4 regions of the Pseudoalteromonas sp. SS15 genome follow, and region 4 is predicted to be linked to each of the others. Evidence: predicted binding sites of a transcription regulator. Region 4 holds the regulator's gene; each other region holds the start of a gene.
The links. Region 4 encodes ArgR, which controls arginine synthesis, uptake and breakdown. Its sites were predicted from a motif close to ANTGAATANNTATTCANT; they were not measured.

Region 1 (3,777 bases), on a different contig from region 4:
GGGAAAGGCGTCAGAAACCGATCTACGGTGGCCTCAGTTTTCATACGATGGCAGCAAAATGTTCATCGGCAAAATGTATCGAGAGCGTCAAGGTGAAGGTTGGTCAGAGCCTAAAAGCCCAGGTGCGTTCATAAAACATATGGCGCATGGCAGGTCGGTGTCTGCGAGTGGCACTTATTACTTTACCGGATACAAAGAGCGGGGTGTTGTCGGCGCTTTGTATTATTCGCGTCTTATTAACGGGCAGTATGAAGAGCCTATAAAACTAAGAGATGATATGAATCAGGGTGAGTACATAGCAGGTTCTATGATAGCGCCCGATGAGTCTTATTTAATTTGGAGTGTGCAACGAGCAAAGGGTCTTGGGCAATCTGATCTTTATATTAGTTTTAAAAGGCAAGATGGCACTTGGTCGAAGGTTATAAACATGGGAGCAACAATTAATACAGAAAAACAGGAAAGCTCTCCTCAATTATCACCAGATGGAAAATACTTCTTTTTTATTCGGGGTGATTGGCATGTGAATGGAAGCGGCAAACGTGTTTATGAAGGGAAACAACATTGGGTAGATATTCAGGTGATTAAAAACTTAAGACTAAAAAGTGAGTTTACTTAATTATCTTGTGTCTACAAACAAAGGCGCATTTGGCGTCTTTTGATTAATATCTATAGGGCACGTGACCGCTCAACGAGTATGCTTATTTACGAGTTACATGGTAAGTAACCAAGTGACAAACTGCTTAGCTTCTAATGTATTGCTAAGGCTTACTTTTCTGAAATTTGAGTGATCTTTATAAACAACATTTTGTTTGTTTACAGAGATCGATGAAATCGGTGGTGTGGCTTCAATATTTGAGCCATTAAATCTATGTGTCATATTTTTCTTAAATGGTATTAATGGTTTTCTTTGAAAGTAGATAGTATTGAATCTTTATTTAACTAATTTAAAAATACTATTACTTAACAGACATGCTAGGTTATATAGCTAGCTGGTTTTTCAGGGTATTTCTGATGCGCTTTAATTTAAGCTTCCATGTTTATATTTAATTATATAAATCAAAATGGAATATCAATATAAAGGCGAAAACGAGGCGTTACTTCTGTCTTTCCACAAAACGTTTAACATTAGCGCTAAGCTTATCGCATTTACTTTTCTGAGCGTTATATTCAGTTGAGCCTTCTTCAAGCGCTTCAAGTATCTCTTGCTCTTGGCGGTATTCGCCAACTAACTGAGCCAGCTTATCTTCGAAACTCACTCTTTTCGTTTTTTTACTATTACTTCGGTTTGTCTTACGCATGGTACATGTAACCCGTGGTTCTGATTATTTATTTACTACTTAGTTTTGGTGTCTTTAATCGTATTGCTGAAAATGATTTTATTCTTTTTTAATCAATGGCTTGATTTAAAAGTAATCGCAGTCAGTTCGTTGCAAGGGGTGATTTAGAAGTGCTTTAAAGCTAAGTACTTAAAATGTGAGGTGCCTTTAATGTAAAAGCACCTCTGCAAAAAAGCTTACGCGAGTGTAACGCTATTTGCTTGAGGGCCTTTAGCGCCCTTTTCGATATTGAAAGCAACACTTTGACCTTCAGTCAGAGTTTTAAAACCTTCAATTTCGATTGATTTGAAATGAACAAAAACATCTTGGCTACCATTATCAGGTGCGATAAAACCAAAACCTTTTAATTCATTAAACCATTTTACTTTACCAGTTGTCTTATTTGACATATATGCCTCTATCTACGAGTGAATATTTTGAAAAGCTACTAATTCTGTAATGTAGGAAAAAAATCGCAGGGTATATATGACGAACTGAGTCGAAAAGAAACTGAGAAGAATTTGAACTAAATATATTTAATTAATAGCTCGCTTTAATAGCGCGCTTTAATAGCTCGCTGTTTGAGCTAAGGTCACTATACAGTAAAAGAAACTAATAGATAGCTATTTATTTTTTATTTTTATATGTTCATTAAAAACAATAACTAAAAGTTATATCTCTAATTGGCTGATTGCGAGTATGTCGTGCTCAGTGGCAGATGGCCTTGTTTAGCCTTATTTTTGCTCTGTTGCCAGATGTATTTCTCTTCCTCCTTAATATTTATTTCAAATGATTGATGTAGCCTCAAGATCTAAAAATGCACAAATAAAGAATATTAATTCTTTATTTGTGCATAATAATTCTTTAAAGTTGTAGCCAATATCCATTGATGGTTGAACAAAGGTAAGCTGCAGGTGCGTACAACTGAACTCGTAGACGGTTTTCGTCAATCAACGCCTTATGTAAATGCGCATAGGGGGAAAACATTTGTAATCATGCTTGGTGGTGAGGCAATTGATCAGCCTGGCTGTCGCAGTATTATTAATGATATTGCGTTACTAACGAGTCTCGGTATCAAGATTGTGTTGGTATTTGGCGCGCGACCTCAAATTAATGAGGCGCTGAGTGATGCTGGCATAATTACCCAGTTTCATAATGATGTACGGGTGACCGACAATGAGTCGCTTAAAGTCATTAAGCAAGTTGCTGGTGCCATGCAGCTCGACATCACCGCACGTTTGTCTAAATCGTTGAGCAGCACCCCCATGTCGGGCTCCAATCTCAACGTTGTCAGTGGTAACTTTGTGATCTCCCAGCCTTTGGGTATTGATAACGGTGTCGACTATCACCATTCAGGCAAAGTGCGTCGCATTGACGTAGATGGTATTCGCCATCAATTGAACAACAACAGTATTGTATTACTTGGCCCGATCACCGCATCGGTCACTGGTGAGAGCTTTAACTTAACAGCAGAAGAGATCGCTACCCAAGTTGCACTCAAGCTCAATGCAGATAAAATGCTGGGCTTTTGTAAAGAGGCAGGGATCTTAGATGAAAATGGTGAAGCATTGGCTGAGCTCATGCCTAATGAAGCGGAGCAGGTGCTAGCGCGACATCGTGAGCAAGGCTCTACTTGCATGAGTGCCTCGGTATTTTTGCAAGCGGCCATCGATGCATGTCGTGGCGGTGTGCACCGTTGTCACTTGGTTAGTTACGAAGAAGATGGTGCCTTGCTTCAAGAGCTATTTTCCCTCGATGGTATTGGTACGCAAATCGCGCCACAGAGCTCTGAGCAATTACGTAGCGCAACAATTGGCGACATTAATGGCATTATCAATTTAATTCGCCCGCTCGAAGAGCAAGGTTACTTGGTTCGCCGTTCTCGCGAACAATTAGAAATAGAGATTGAGCAGTTTACCGTAATAGACCGCGATGGCGTGATCATCGCCTGTGCCGCACTTTACCCATTTGACGAAGAGAATATGGGCGAATTTGCCAGTCTTGCCGTTCATCCGCAATATCGTGATGCAGATCGTGGCAGCATTCTACTTCGATCGGTCATCAATAAAGCCAAGCGCATCGGTTATAAGAGTTTGTTTGCGCTGACAACGCGCAGTATTCATTGGTTTCTGGAGCAGGGTTTTGATTGTGTGGGTGTGGAAGACTTACCTGATAAAAAGCGTTCGCTTTATAATTACCAAAGACGCTCTAGGGTACTAAAACTGGATCTAACAAGACTGCCGAAGAATAGGTAATCAGCTCGGTTTTTTTGGAGCACCTTAGGCGCGACTTTGTGTCGCGCTTGTTTTACAGTTGTTTGCGTGGGGTAAACCCACGCCTACAGTGTTTATTCCAATTGATAGTTTCAATATGGCACGTGCTAAATGTAGGCGCGACTTTATGCCGCGCTTGTTTTGTAGTTGCTTGCTTGGGGTAAACCCACGCCCGCAGTGTTCGTTTC
Region 2 (3,777 bases), on a different contig from region 4:
GACATCCAGCAATTAGTTTACTTGCCGATCAAATTGGTATTCAAACTGACAACATGTTTGGTAAAGCGAGAATTGAGTCCATCTGTACCGACCGTTTAAATCAAGAAATGGAACATAACCGTATTGTGATAGTGGCGGGTTTTCAGGGGCGAGATCGGGAAGGCAATATAACAACGCTAGGCCGTGGTGGCACAGACACAACGGCGGTTGAGTTAGCGGGTGCCTTGAAAGCGGCTGAATGTCAGATATTCACAGACGTAGATGGTGTTTACACCACAGATCCTCGTATTGAGCCGAATGCGCGTCGTCTTGAGCAAATTACCTTTGATGAAATGTTAGAGATGGCGAGCCTTGGAGCGAAAGTCTTACACTTGCGTTCGGTTGAAGCTGCTGGTCACTATCGATTACCACTTAGGGTGTTATCGAGCTTTTGCCACTCAAAGGGGACGTTAATTACTTACGAGGAGCCAGATATGAATAAAGCCCCAGTTTCAGGTGTGGCTGCCAGTAAAGATGAGGTGTTAATTACCCTTAAGCAGTTACCAAATCAGCCACAGATCTTTGCAAGCCTACTCACCGTATTGGCTGATGCGGGCATTGCGGTAGATATGTTGAGCCAATTAAACCACCAACTTGATAAAATAGACTATGCTTTTACTGTGCACAGTAATGATCATCATCAAGTTATTGAGCTTTTGACACACCAGCAAGAAAGTCTCGGTTTTGTTGAATTGGCGTGTGATAAGGAAGTGGCTAAAGTGTCTGTGATAGGCATTGGCCTGAAGTCTCATGTGGAAGTTATCGCACAGTTTTATACGGCAATGTCTCACGAGAATATTAGAGCTGACTTAGTGACAACATCCGAAATGAAAATTTCGGCTTTGCTGCCGCAAAAGTACCTAGAATTGGCTGTTAGAGCATTGCACAGCACATTTTTATTGGAAAGTATTGAGTAAAATGGTTTTTTTGCTTACTTTTATGAATACTTTTCATTAAAATGAAATTGACGCGGAATCTTCTAATTTTTGGAATAACAGGAGCAATAGAATGCTAATACTAACTCGTCGAGTGGGTGAAACCCTAATGATTGGTGATGAAGTAACTGTAACTGTACTAGGTGTTAAAGGTAACCAAGTACGTATTGGTGTTAATGCACCTAAAGATGTTTCAGTTCACCGTGAAGAGATTTACATGCGAATTCAGGCTGAAAAGTCTGGTCCTGCAACAGGTAACATCTGATCAGCTTTTAGCGAATAATTTAAAGAGCCACTATTCATTAGTGGCTTTTTTTTGCGCTAAGATAAACTCAACCGTCTCGTCATCCAATGCACTTAAAGATAAATATTGTGCACCTCTTAGTGAATAGATAAGTAGACCTCTGTCTGTTTTTATAACTTTGGTGATGTCTTGCCAATTAAATACAAACGATTTGTATGGGTTATCTGCTTTAATTTTTTCTTCGTCAATCTCAACAATCACATTGGAGCCACTTGCTCTGCTGATCATCTGTCTGGCAACCCACCAAGGACGACGATAGTAATATGAAATGCATTCAATAACTGCCAAAATGATTAAGAAATTCCCCAGATAGCCATTCTCTAAACCATAAATAGACACTAAACCGAGCAGGGTTAGAAAACCGACTAACGCATATTTAGGTTTGTTAGCTTTACCAAATTTTTCAGACTCATCAAAGCACTCCTGATAGTAAGGCTTATCAAGGGTAAATTCGTGTTTATACATAGCAACTCATTAATCTTTATTTGCTGCCAATTTTATCAAAAAAGAATGGTGTATGCGTATTTGAAATTTTTTAATGTGACTTGCATTAAGTATGAATATACATTTTCTATTCACTCATAACGGTGTTTTGTTTAGTATTCACTTGGTCTTACCATTTTTTGTTTCCGTTTTTTAAACTTATCTTCGTAACCTATTTATCACTTTTATTTAAAGGTATTTAAATAAACCTGCGCTATTTTGAATATTTTTCATATTTATCTCAGTAATTCATTCGTTTGATCAGTATTTTACAGTTAAGTTGTTGCTATTGTTCAACTTTTAATATTGGTATTACCAATTTACAATGTTGTTTACAAGTTGAGCTCGTTTGTTATGATGTTGAATAAATATTTATAAAAAATGATTAATGACGCAAAGCGCGTTGTGAAAAAGGGGGAGAACATGGATATAGGTGCATTGTTGCTAGAGGCAGCCAGCTTAATGCTTACCGGCATGGTTGGGGTTTTTGCCTTCTTATCTATCTTAATTTTTGCTGTAAGCAAGTTATCACTTATCGCAGGTGGTGATGAGCCAGCAAAACCACAACGTCAACCTACTAAACGCCCAGCATCAACTGGCGTATCTAACGCGCACATTGCTGCAATCAGCGCAGCTATCGCTCAGTACAGATCAAAATAATAAAGGGGTCCACTATGTCAAAGTTAAAATTAACTGAATTGGTTTTAAGAGACGCACACCAATCATTGCTTGCTACTCGAATGCGACTAGAAGATATGCTACCAATCGCAGAAAAACTAGATAAAGCCGGTTATTGGTCTGTTGAATCTTGGGGTGGTGCAACCTTTGATTCTTGTATCCGTTATTTGGGCGAAGATCCTTGGTATCGCATTCGCGCTTTAAAAGAAGCCATGCCAAATACCAAGCAGCAGATGCTTTTACGTGGTCAAAACTTACTGGGTTATCGCCATTATGCCGATGACGTGGTAGAGAAATTTGTAGAACGTGCACATCATAATGGCGTTGATGTTTTCCGTATTTTCGATGCCATGAATGATGTCCGGAACCTTGAAACGGCGATTAAAGCAGCTATTAAAGTCGGTGCGCATGCGCAAGGTACCATTTCTTATACTGTGAGTCCGGTTCACACTTTAGACATGTGGCTAGAACAGGCGAAAAAACTAGAAGCCATGGGCTGTCATTCAATCTGTATTAAAGATATGGCTGGCTTATTAAAGCCTTATGATGCAGAAGAGCTGATCACTGAACTTAAAAATACCGTGTCAGTGCCAATTGCCATGCAGTGTCACGCGACAACGGGTTTAAGTACCGCGACATACCAAAAAGCCATTGATGCAGGTATTGATATGCTTGATACTGCTATTTCGTCTATGAGTATGACTTATGGTCATAGTGCCACAGAGACCATGGTGGCAATTACCGAAGGCACAGCGCGTGATACAGGTCTAAACCTTGGTGAGCTTGAAGAGATTGCGAGTTACTTCCGCGAAGTTAGAAAGAAATATGCGGCATTTGAAGGCAGCTTAAAAGGCGTTGATGGCCGTATCTTACTCGCTCAAGTGCCTGGCGGCATGTTAACTAACATGGAAAACCAGCTTAAAGAACAAGGCGCGGGTGATAAGCTAGATGATGTTCTAAAAGAGATCCCAGCTGTTCGTAAAGACCTTGGTTTTATTCCGCTTGTGACACCAACATCGCAAATCGTCGGTACTCAGGCGGTACTAAATGTTCTAACTGGTGAGCGTTACAAGACCATCACTAAAGAAACTGCGGGTGTGTTAAAGGGGGAGTATGGCTCGACACCAGCTGAAGTTGACTCAGAGTTACAACAACGCGTATTAGATGGCGCAGAAGCGATCACGTGTCGCCCAGCAGATCTGATCGATGCAGAACTTGATAGTCTTGAAGCTGAGCTAGTTGCGAAAGCCAAAGAAGATAATATTGAGCTTGCTGCTGACCAAGTTGATGACGTGTTAACTTATGCGCTATTCCCGCAAATTGGTCTTAAGTTCCTTA
Region 3 (3,777 bases), on a different contig from region 4:
ACTCGAATACTCAGCCAATGTTTGTAATGAACTATGCGCATTAACACGCGCGACGATGCCATCAGCCCAAGTGGCAATATTGAGGGCAAAATCTTTCACCGACTCACGGCCGCCCATCGCACCGTTTTGTTGATCAAGATAAACCGCATGACCACCCAGACGATTAATACCAATGTCGAAAGATACACGAGTACGTAAACTCGGCTTTTCAAACAAAGTAACGATAGATTGACCAGCAAGCGCTTGGTTAAACTCTTTTGGCTGCTGCTTAATGGTTTGAGCAAGCGACAATAGTTTTAGCGCTTGTGCTTTATCTAGTTCTAATCCAGTTAAAAAATGAGATGTCATTGCTATTTCCTAAGGTGTAATTTTGGTACCGACATGAATGCCTTGAACTAAGGCAATAAGATTTTCTGGCTTCTGCCAGCTCGATATATACACCCCGCGTCGTAAGTGTTGTGCAGCGTGCAGGCTGGTCTTCACTTTGACCTCCATGCCGCCAACAATGACTCCTTCTTCGATAAGAGTAGCAATGTGTTGTTCAGATAATTGATGTAAAGGTTGCTTGTTTGCATCAAGCACCGCCTCTACATCTGTCATATAAATCAGTTCAGCATCTAGTTGCTCAGCAATCGCCGCCGCCGCTTCATCGGCATTAACGTTATAAAGTTGACCATCAGCGCCAATGCCAATTGAACTCACCATAGGTGTTCTACCCAGCTCTAAGAGCGTAGGTAAAATACTTACTTCAACTTGCTGGCACTCGCCCACTTGCCCCAATGCTTTGAGTTTTTGCGAAGCAATTAAACCCGCTTCATATAAACAAGTACCCACAGGCTTTAAACCCGCTTTAATCGCTTGACCACTCAGTTGTTTGTTTGCAGTACCTGCCAATGCGCCCACAATATATGGCATCTGTTCTTTTGGACTGATACGAAGACCTTGATGCTTAGCCGTTGCAAAACCCGCATCCGACAACCACTTATCAACTAACGCGCCGCCGCCATGTACCACAACAAACTGCTTGTCGATTTGTACTTTTGTTAGCTCAGCAATTGCAGAAAATAGTCCCATCGCTGCATCTTCCGTGTTTAACACCGCGCCACCGACTTTAATGACCCATGTTTGCATCTTCATGACACTCCTTTTAAGCCAAGTTCAGCAGGTAACAATGCTGCGATATTCATACACTGTAGCGCTTGACCAGCTGCCCCTTTTAACAGGTTATCAATGGCAACCACCACAATCAGTTGCTCACCTTGTACTTGCCAGCCAATATCAACATACGGCTGTTTGGCCACACCTTTAATTGACGGCATTTGCTTGTTGCCTTTTAAACGAATTAGCGGTTCGTCGGCGAGCACTTGGAATGCTTCGTTAACTTGGTGCTCACTCACACCCGGCTTCAGCTTCACATAAATGGTTTCAAGAATACCGCGAGCAAAGTTGCCTAAGTGCGGGGTGAATAACACTGCATGACCAAGATACTGTGAAATTTCAGGCGTATGCCTGTGATTGAATAACCCATAAGGTGCGAGAGACACTTCGCAAAACTGGGTGCCAATATTGGCTTTACGACCCGCGCCGGTGACACCCGATACTGCGTTAACAATAATGGTATCGTCAGCAAGTAAATTAGCTTGTTTAAGTGGTTTTAAACCATTTAATGCAGCCGTTGGATAACAACCAGCAACAGCAACGAGTTGTGCCTGTGAAATGCCCTTTGCATTCCACTCTGCTAAACCATATTCAGCTTGTGCAAGCCAAGTGGGTGATTGGTGCGTAAAGCCATAAAAGCTGTCGTAGTCTTGAGGATTTTTAAGTCTAAAGCCGCCTGATAAATCAAATACCTTTTTACCCATAGCTAAAAACTTAGGTGCAAGTTCTACACTCACTTTGTGATCTGTACACAGGCACACAAAGTCTGCATTTGCTTCGATATCAACAAAGGCTTGTTCATTAAGAGGTAAAAGAAGCGTGTCGAGCAAAGAGGCATGTTCTGGATACAAGTCACTCAGTAATTTTCCTTTGTCTAAACTTTGCTCTGACACAAAACATCCAGCAAGGGAGAAGTTGGGATGTTTGGCAATTAAACTGGCTAATTCAGCGCCGCTATAGCCGCTAGCGCCAATAATGGTTACATTCAACATAGTAAAAAAGTCTCTAAAAATTTGGTTCCGTTTCGTGCCCTCTGGGCATTATTTAAAAAGTGTTGAATGTATATCGTCGCATCTTAGCCTCTAAATATATTTATGCTCAAAAAGTGAATTGATATTCATACTAAACACATATAAATTATTATGCAAACATTTTGAATAAATATTTTGGACTAATATGACCACTCCCGCTTTTATTAATATGTACCAGCAGCTTATCGCCGAGCCTTCGATCAGCGCACTCGACCCACAGCTCAACATGAGTAATCGCTCAACCATTACCTTGCTTGCAAACTGGTGTGAAAATTTAGGTTTTCAGGTTGAAATAACCGAGCTCGAAAGTGCACCGGGTAAATTTAATTTACTGGCAAAACGTGGCGAAGGTGAAGGCGGCCTTATGCTAGCTGGCCACACCGACACGGTACCATTTGACGAAAGTCGCTGGCGTTACGATCCATTTAAACTCAGCGAAGTCGATAACAAACTCTATGGTCTAGGTTCAATTGATATGAAAGGCTTTTTTGCATTTGTGATTGAAGCCATTAAGCAACTTGATACACAAGATGCGAAACAAGCTAAACCCATTATAATCCTCGCCACCGCAGATGAAGAGACCACCATGGCGGGCGCACAAGAAGTGGCAAAACATCAAAACTTAAAACCTGAGTTTTGTGTCATTGGAGAGCCAACGGACATGGTGCCTGTATTCACCCATAAAGGGCATATGAGTACCGCCATCCGTGTTACCGGTAAATCGGGTCATAGCTCTGATCCTGCACGCGGTTTAAATGCCATTGAAGTGATGCATAAAATTATTGCAAAGCTGTTGCAACTAAAAGATACTTTAAAGAATAAATATTCAATTGAGCATTTTGCAATACCCTACCCAACGTTAAACCTAGGGCATATTCATGGAGGAGATAATGCCAATCGTATCTGTGGCTGCTGTGAACTACACTTAGACATTCGTCCATTACCAGGCCTAAGCATTCAAGAGCTGCAATTATTATTGCTAGAAGCGGTTAAACCTATTAATGATGAATACCCAAATAGTGTCGCGGTTATCGACTTACACGATCCTATTCCGGCCTTTACTGGTACAACCGACAGCGCATTAGTAAAACTAGCTGAAGCAGTTTCTGGGGAGCTAGCCATTGCGGTGAACTACTGTACTGAAGCACCATTTTTGCAACAACTCGGCTGCGAAACGATTGTTATGGGTCCGGGCTCTATCGAACAAGCCCACCAGCCTGACGAGTTTTTAGCAATGGAGAAGATAAAACCTTCACAAGAAAAGATCACAAAGCTAATTCATAAATTATGTTTCTAAAACTAAAAAAGCCACCGAAGGTGGCTTTATTCAATCTGATTATCTATCTGCTATTGTAATTGTTTCACAGATTTCGATACTCATTGTATAAGTTGTTGGTCTATCACACGCGATTGAGCCAGTGTCAGTGATGCATCGTAGGGTATTAACACCACCTGCTACCGCTGGTGTTGCATTGACTGGTAGTGCTTTGTTGTCTTTTGACAGGTTTTTTACGCTTTTTTTATTTAGTTTAAGTTTCATTTTATTTTCCTTAAATGAATGAGTTTGGTGCCTGTGGATGATTTACTT
Region 4 (3,777 bases):
ATTGATGCGCAAGTGCGCTTCCAACTGATCAATGACATTAGACAGATCATAAAAGATCAAAAGGTCTCAGCTATCTTTGTCAGTCATTCAAAAGAAGAGGCCTTTGCTTTTGCAGATAAACTGGCTGTGATGCATCAAGGTAAAATCGCCCAATTAGGCGATGCTAAAACGTTGTTTGAGCAGCCAGCTTGTAAAGAAGTGGCAGAATTCTTGGGGCAGGGTATTTATATTCCAGCCCAAGCTGAAGATAAACGCGAATTTACTACTTCATTTGGTAGATTCACTTCGACAAAAGCGTGTGAAAATGCGCAAGGTAGTGGGCAAATTTATATTCGACCAGCTCATATACAGCTAGAAAATGGCGAGACAAATGACGTCGAAATTCTGCAATCGCGCTTTATCGGGACTGAGTTTATTTATCAAATAAAAGTGGCAGAGCAAGTCATAGAAGTGCCCGTCGAAAGTGAACATGCCCTGAATATTAATGAGCCAGTGACTTTTAAAATTAAGCCACATGCGGTAAATTTCTTTTCATAGTCATTACTTATTATAACTTGGGGTGCCATGGCTCAGCCGCAGTCAGGAGTGTGTGCAGAGGCAAATCTGCATGGATTACATTTGTTTTTTAATGTGCTCGACGGTCAAGACGAAGCCGTTAGAGCAGCATTAGGGCAATGTGAACGCTTACAATCAGAATTGAGTGACCGCTTCTCTGAATCTATGGTATCTAGCTTTGTGGCTATTGGTGCGCAGTATTGGCCACATATATATCCCGAGTGTATTCCTAAAGAGTTAAAAAGCTTCCCGCATATTCGCTCTCACGAGCACCTTATGCACACTCAGCCATTTGATTTACTCTATGTGATCCGCTCTGACAGAGAAGATGTGAATCACCTATTTGCACAAAGTGTTAGGCATATGTTGGCGGGTAAAGTGGAATTGGTCGCACATATCCGTACTTTCCGATTCTTAGACGGTCGAAACTTTAACGGCTTTATTTATGGTGCTAATACGCCACATGGACGTTTTAAGCGCCAAGTGGCTTTAGTTCATGACCCTGAAAGCTTTGAAGATCAAGGTAGCTACATTCATGTACAGCGAGTGAAGTTTGATCTAAACCGTTGGCAACAATTAAGCCTGAACGATCAAGAAGCCATTATGGGCCGCTCTCGTTTAGAGAACAAAAAGCTAGAAAACGTCTTAGCAAATAACCATGCCGCATTAACTGAGCTTAAAAGTCCAGACAACTTACCTTTATTGCTTGAGCAAAGTATGCCGTTTGGAGATGTCTTTGAGCAAGGATCTTTATGGGTGAGTTGTGCCGCAAAGGGGGATGCTTTCGAGCAGCTGTTAACGACACGAGTAGGGAACGAACAGCATTACGATGCATGGTTAGATTATTGTCAGGCCGATATGGGAGCTGCGTTTTTTGCGCCATCCGTGCAGTTTTTGCAAAACATGGCGCAAATAGCCGAAAGTTAAACGTTGTCGAATAAGGTTTTTACTTTCTCAAGCGTTACATCTATCTCTGAGATTTTAGCTGGTGCAATAAAAATAGTATCGTCACCGGCAATGGTACCTAATACGCCATCAGCAGTACCTAATGAGTCTAGTAAGCGGGCAATCAGTTGAGCTGCACCAGGGCTTGTACGGATGATGATCATCATTTCATTGTGCATGATATCAATCACTAATTGTCTTAATGGGCTTTTTGCCGTTGGTACGCCCATTTCTGCCGGTAAGCAGTAAACCATTTCTTGTTTTGCGTTACGAGTTCTTACCGCACCAAACTTACTTAGCATACGTGACACTTTGCTTTGACTTACATTATCAAAGCCTTGATCTTTCAGGGCATCGACAATTTCACCCTGCGAGCCAAAGTTTTCTTCTTTTAATAGTGCTTTGAATGCTTTTATCAGCGCTTCTTGCTTCTCGTTTGCTTGCATAATTGAACTCGTTTATTAAATATTACTTAGATTTTACACAATTCTGAATCCAGACCCAACTTTGCAATTAAAAAACAAAGTGAATTGATTGCAAGATTTGCTTAAGTGGCAGGGCATTTTTAGAAACAGAAAAATGAATATTTTGAAGTGTAAAGCGAGCTTGCACGCTGAAAGCAATATTTTACAACTATAGTCGAAAAAAACCTTAAAATAGCGCCGATAAATTTGTTTTTACCTGCACTTTTCATTATCTTTACAGCACACACAATTCCACCTTCAAATTATGGAGAATTCCACATGAAAGTTGCTGTATTAGGTGCCGCTGGCGGTATCGGTCAAGCTCTATCTTTACTTCTTAAAAATGGCCTTCCTGCAGGTTCTGAGCTATCTCTATACGACGTAGCGCCAGTTGTTCCTGGTGTTGCTGTAGACCTATCTCACATCCCAACTGCAGTTAAAGTTGCAGGTTTTGGTGCAGATGATCTTGACGCAGCGCTAGCGGGTGCTGACATTGTTCTTATCCCAGCTGGTATGCCTCGTAAGCCTGGTATGGACCGTGCTGACCTTTTCAATGTTAACGCTGGTATCATCAAGACACTTGCTGAAGGTATCGTACGTAACTGTCCTAAAGCTCTAGTTGGTGTTATCACTAACCCAGTAAACGGCACTGTACCAATCGTTGCTGAAGTATTCAAAAAAGCGGGTACTTATGAAGCATCACGTGTATTCGGTGTAACTACACTAGACGTTATCCGTTCAGAAGCATTCGTTGCTGAACTGAAAGGTGTTGACGTATCTGAAGTTAAAGTACCAGTTATTGGTGGTCACTCAGGTACTACTATTCTTCCTCTACTTTCTCAAGTTGAAGGTGTTGAGTTCACTGAAGAAGAAGTTGCAGCACTTACTCCACGTATCCAAAACGCGGGTACTGAAGTTGTTAACGCTAAAGCAGGTGGCGGTTCAGCGACACTTTCAATGGGTGCAGCAGCAGCACGTTTCTGCTTCTCACTAGTTAAGGGTCTTCAAGGCGAGCAAAACGTTGTTGACTATGCATACGTTGCAGTTGAGAACGGTGACGCAGCATACTTCGCACACCCAGTACGTTTAGGTACTAACGGTGTTGAAGAAATTCTTTCTTACGGCGAGCTAAGCGCGTTCGAAGAGAAAGCGAAGAACGACATGCTAGAAACATTAAACAAAGATATCCAAGAAGGTATCGACTTCATGGCTGCGCAATAATCGCAATCTGAAAGTTTTAAAAACCCGCTACGGCGGGTTTTTTTATGCCTGAACCTTTTTGCTAGGCATCTTTTATGTTTAACCTTGGTAGCTAACAGCTAACAGCTAACAGCTAAGGCATTAAAAAAGCAGCTACGACGCTGCTTTTTTAATTCGGTAAAGATATAAAGAGTTAGTTATTCAGTGCTAACCTAAGCTCTCTTGAGCGCTCTAGCTGGGCAAGTAAGTCTTTAGCGACCGGTTTGAACTTCGCCAGTTCGGTTTTCGGTAGCGGTTCAGACTTAGGTAATTTTACGGTTTTCGGGTTGCGGTGAACGCCATTTACTAAAAACTCATAGTGTAAATGCGCACCAGTTACACGACCAGTAGCACCAACAGTACCAATTTTTTGACCCTGCTTTACTTTCTGGCCTGTTTTAACCATACGCTTGTTCAGGTGTAGGTACTTAGTGACATATTGACTACCATGTTGGATAAACACATAGTTACCATTGAGTTTGTTATATCCGGATTTAGTCACCTTACCATTACCTGATGAAACAACAGGTGTACCAACACGTGCTGCATAATCGATGCCTCTGTGTGCTGATAC

Region 1: a site for ArgR is predicted at 2,165-2,182, ahead of argA (amino-acid N-acetyltransferase). Genes of this name have one in related genera too.
Region 2: a site for ArgR is predicted at 2,121-2,138, ahead of AAEU28_RS09705 (OadG family transporter subunit). Genes of this name have one in related genera too.
Region 3: a site for ArgR is predicted at 2,263-2,280, ahead of argC (N-acetyl-gamma-glutamyl-phosphate reductase). Genes of this name have one in related genera too.

The regions. Positions count from the first base shown of each region.
Region 1 covers NZ_JBMMUD010000007.1:205,436-209,212, reverse strand. Annotated here, with positions in the region: gene AAEU28_RS15805 (hypothetical protein) at 1-616, shown strand, start outside; gene AAEU28_RS15800 (hypothetical protein) at 710-877, opposite strand; gene AAEU28_RS15795 (hypothetical protein) at 1,095-1,298, opposite strand; gene AAEU28_RS15790 (cold-shock protein) at 1,514-1,726, opposite strand; gene argA (amino-acid N-acetyltransferase) at 2,231-3,571, shown strand.
Region 2 covers NZ_JBMMUD010000004.1:79,837-83,613, reverse strand. Annotated here, with positions in the region: gene AAEU28_RS09720 (aspartate kinase) at 1-956, shown strand, start outside; gene csrA (carbon storage regulator CsrA) at 1,048-1,239, shown strand; gene AAEU28_RS09710 (YcxB family protein) at 1,270-1,743, opposite strand; gene AAEU28_RS09705 (OadG family transporter subunit) at 2,185-2,421, shown strand; gene oadA (sodium-extruding oxaloacetate decarboxylase subunit alpha) at 2,436-3,777, shown strand, end outside.
Region 3 covers NZ_JBMMUD010000010.1:122,812-126,588, reverse strand. Annotated here, with positions in the region: gene AAEU28_RS18390 (ornithine carbamoyltransferase) at 1-348, opposite strand, end outside; gene argB (acetylglutamate kinase) at 358-1,137, opposite strand; gene argC (N-acetyl-gamma-glutamyl-phosphate reductase) at 1,134-2,147, opposite strand; gene argE (acetylornithine deacetylase) at 2,335-3,486, shown strand; gene AAEU28_RS18370 (hypothetical protein) at 3,526-3,729, opposite strand.
Region 4 covers NZ_JBMMUD010000002.1:462,059-465,835, reverse strand. Annotated here, with positions in the region: gene AAEU28_RS06410 (ABC transporter ATP-binding protein) at 1-537, shown strand, start outside; gene AAEU28_RS06405 (Dyp-type peroxidase) at 565-1,482, shown strand; gene argR (transcriptional regulator ArgR) at 1,479-1,946, opposite strand; gene mdh (malate dehydrogenase) at 2,244-3,185, shown strand; gene AAEU28_RS06390 (peptidoglycan DD-metalloendopeptidase family protein) at 3,358-3,777, opposite strand, start outside.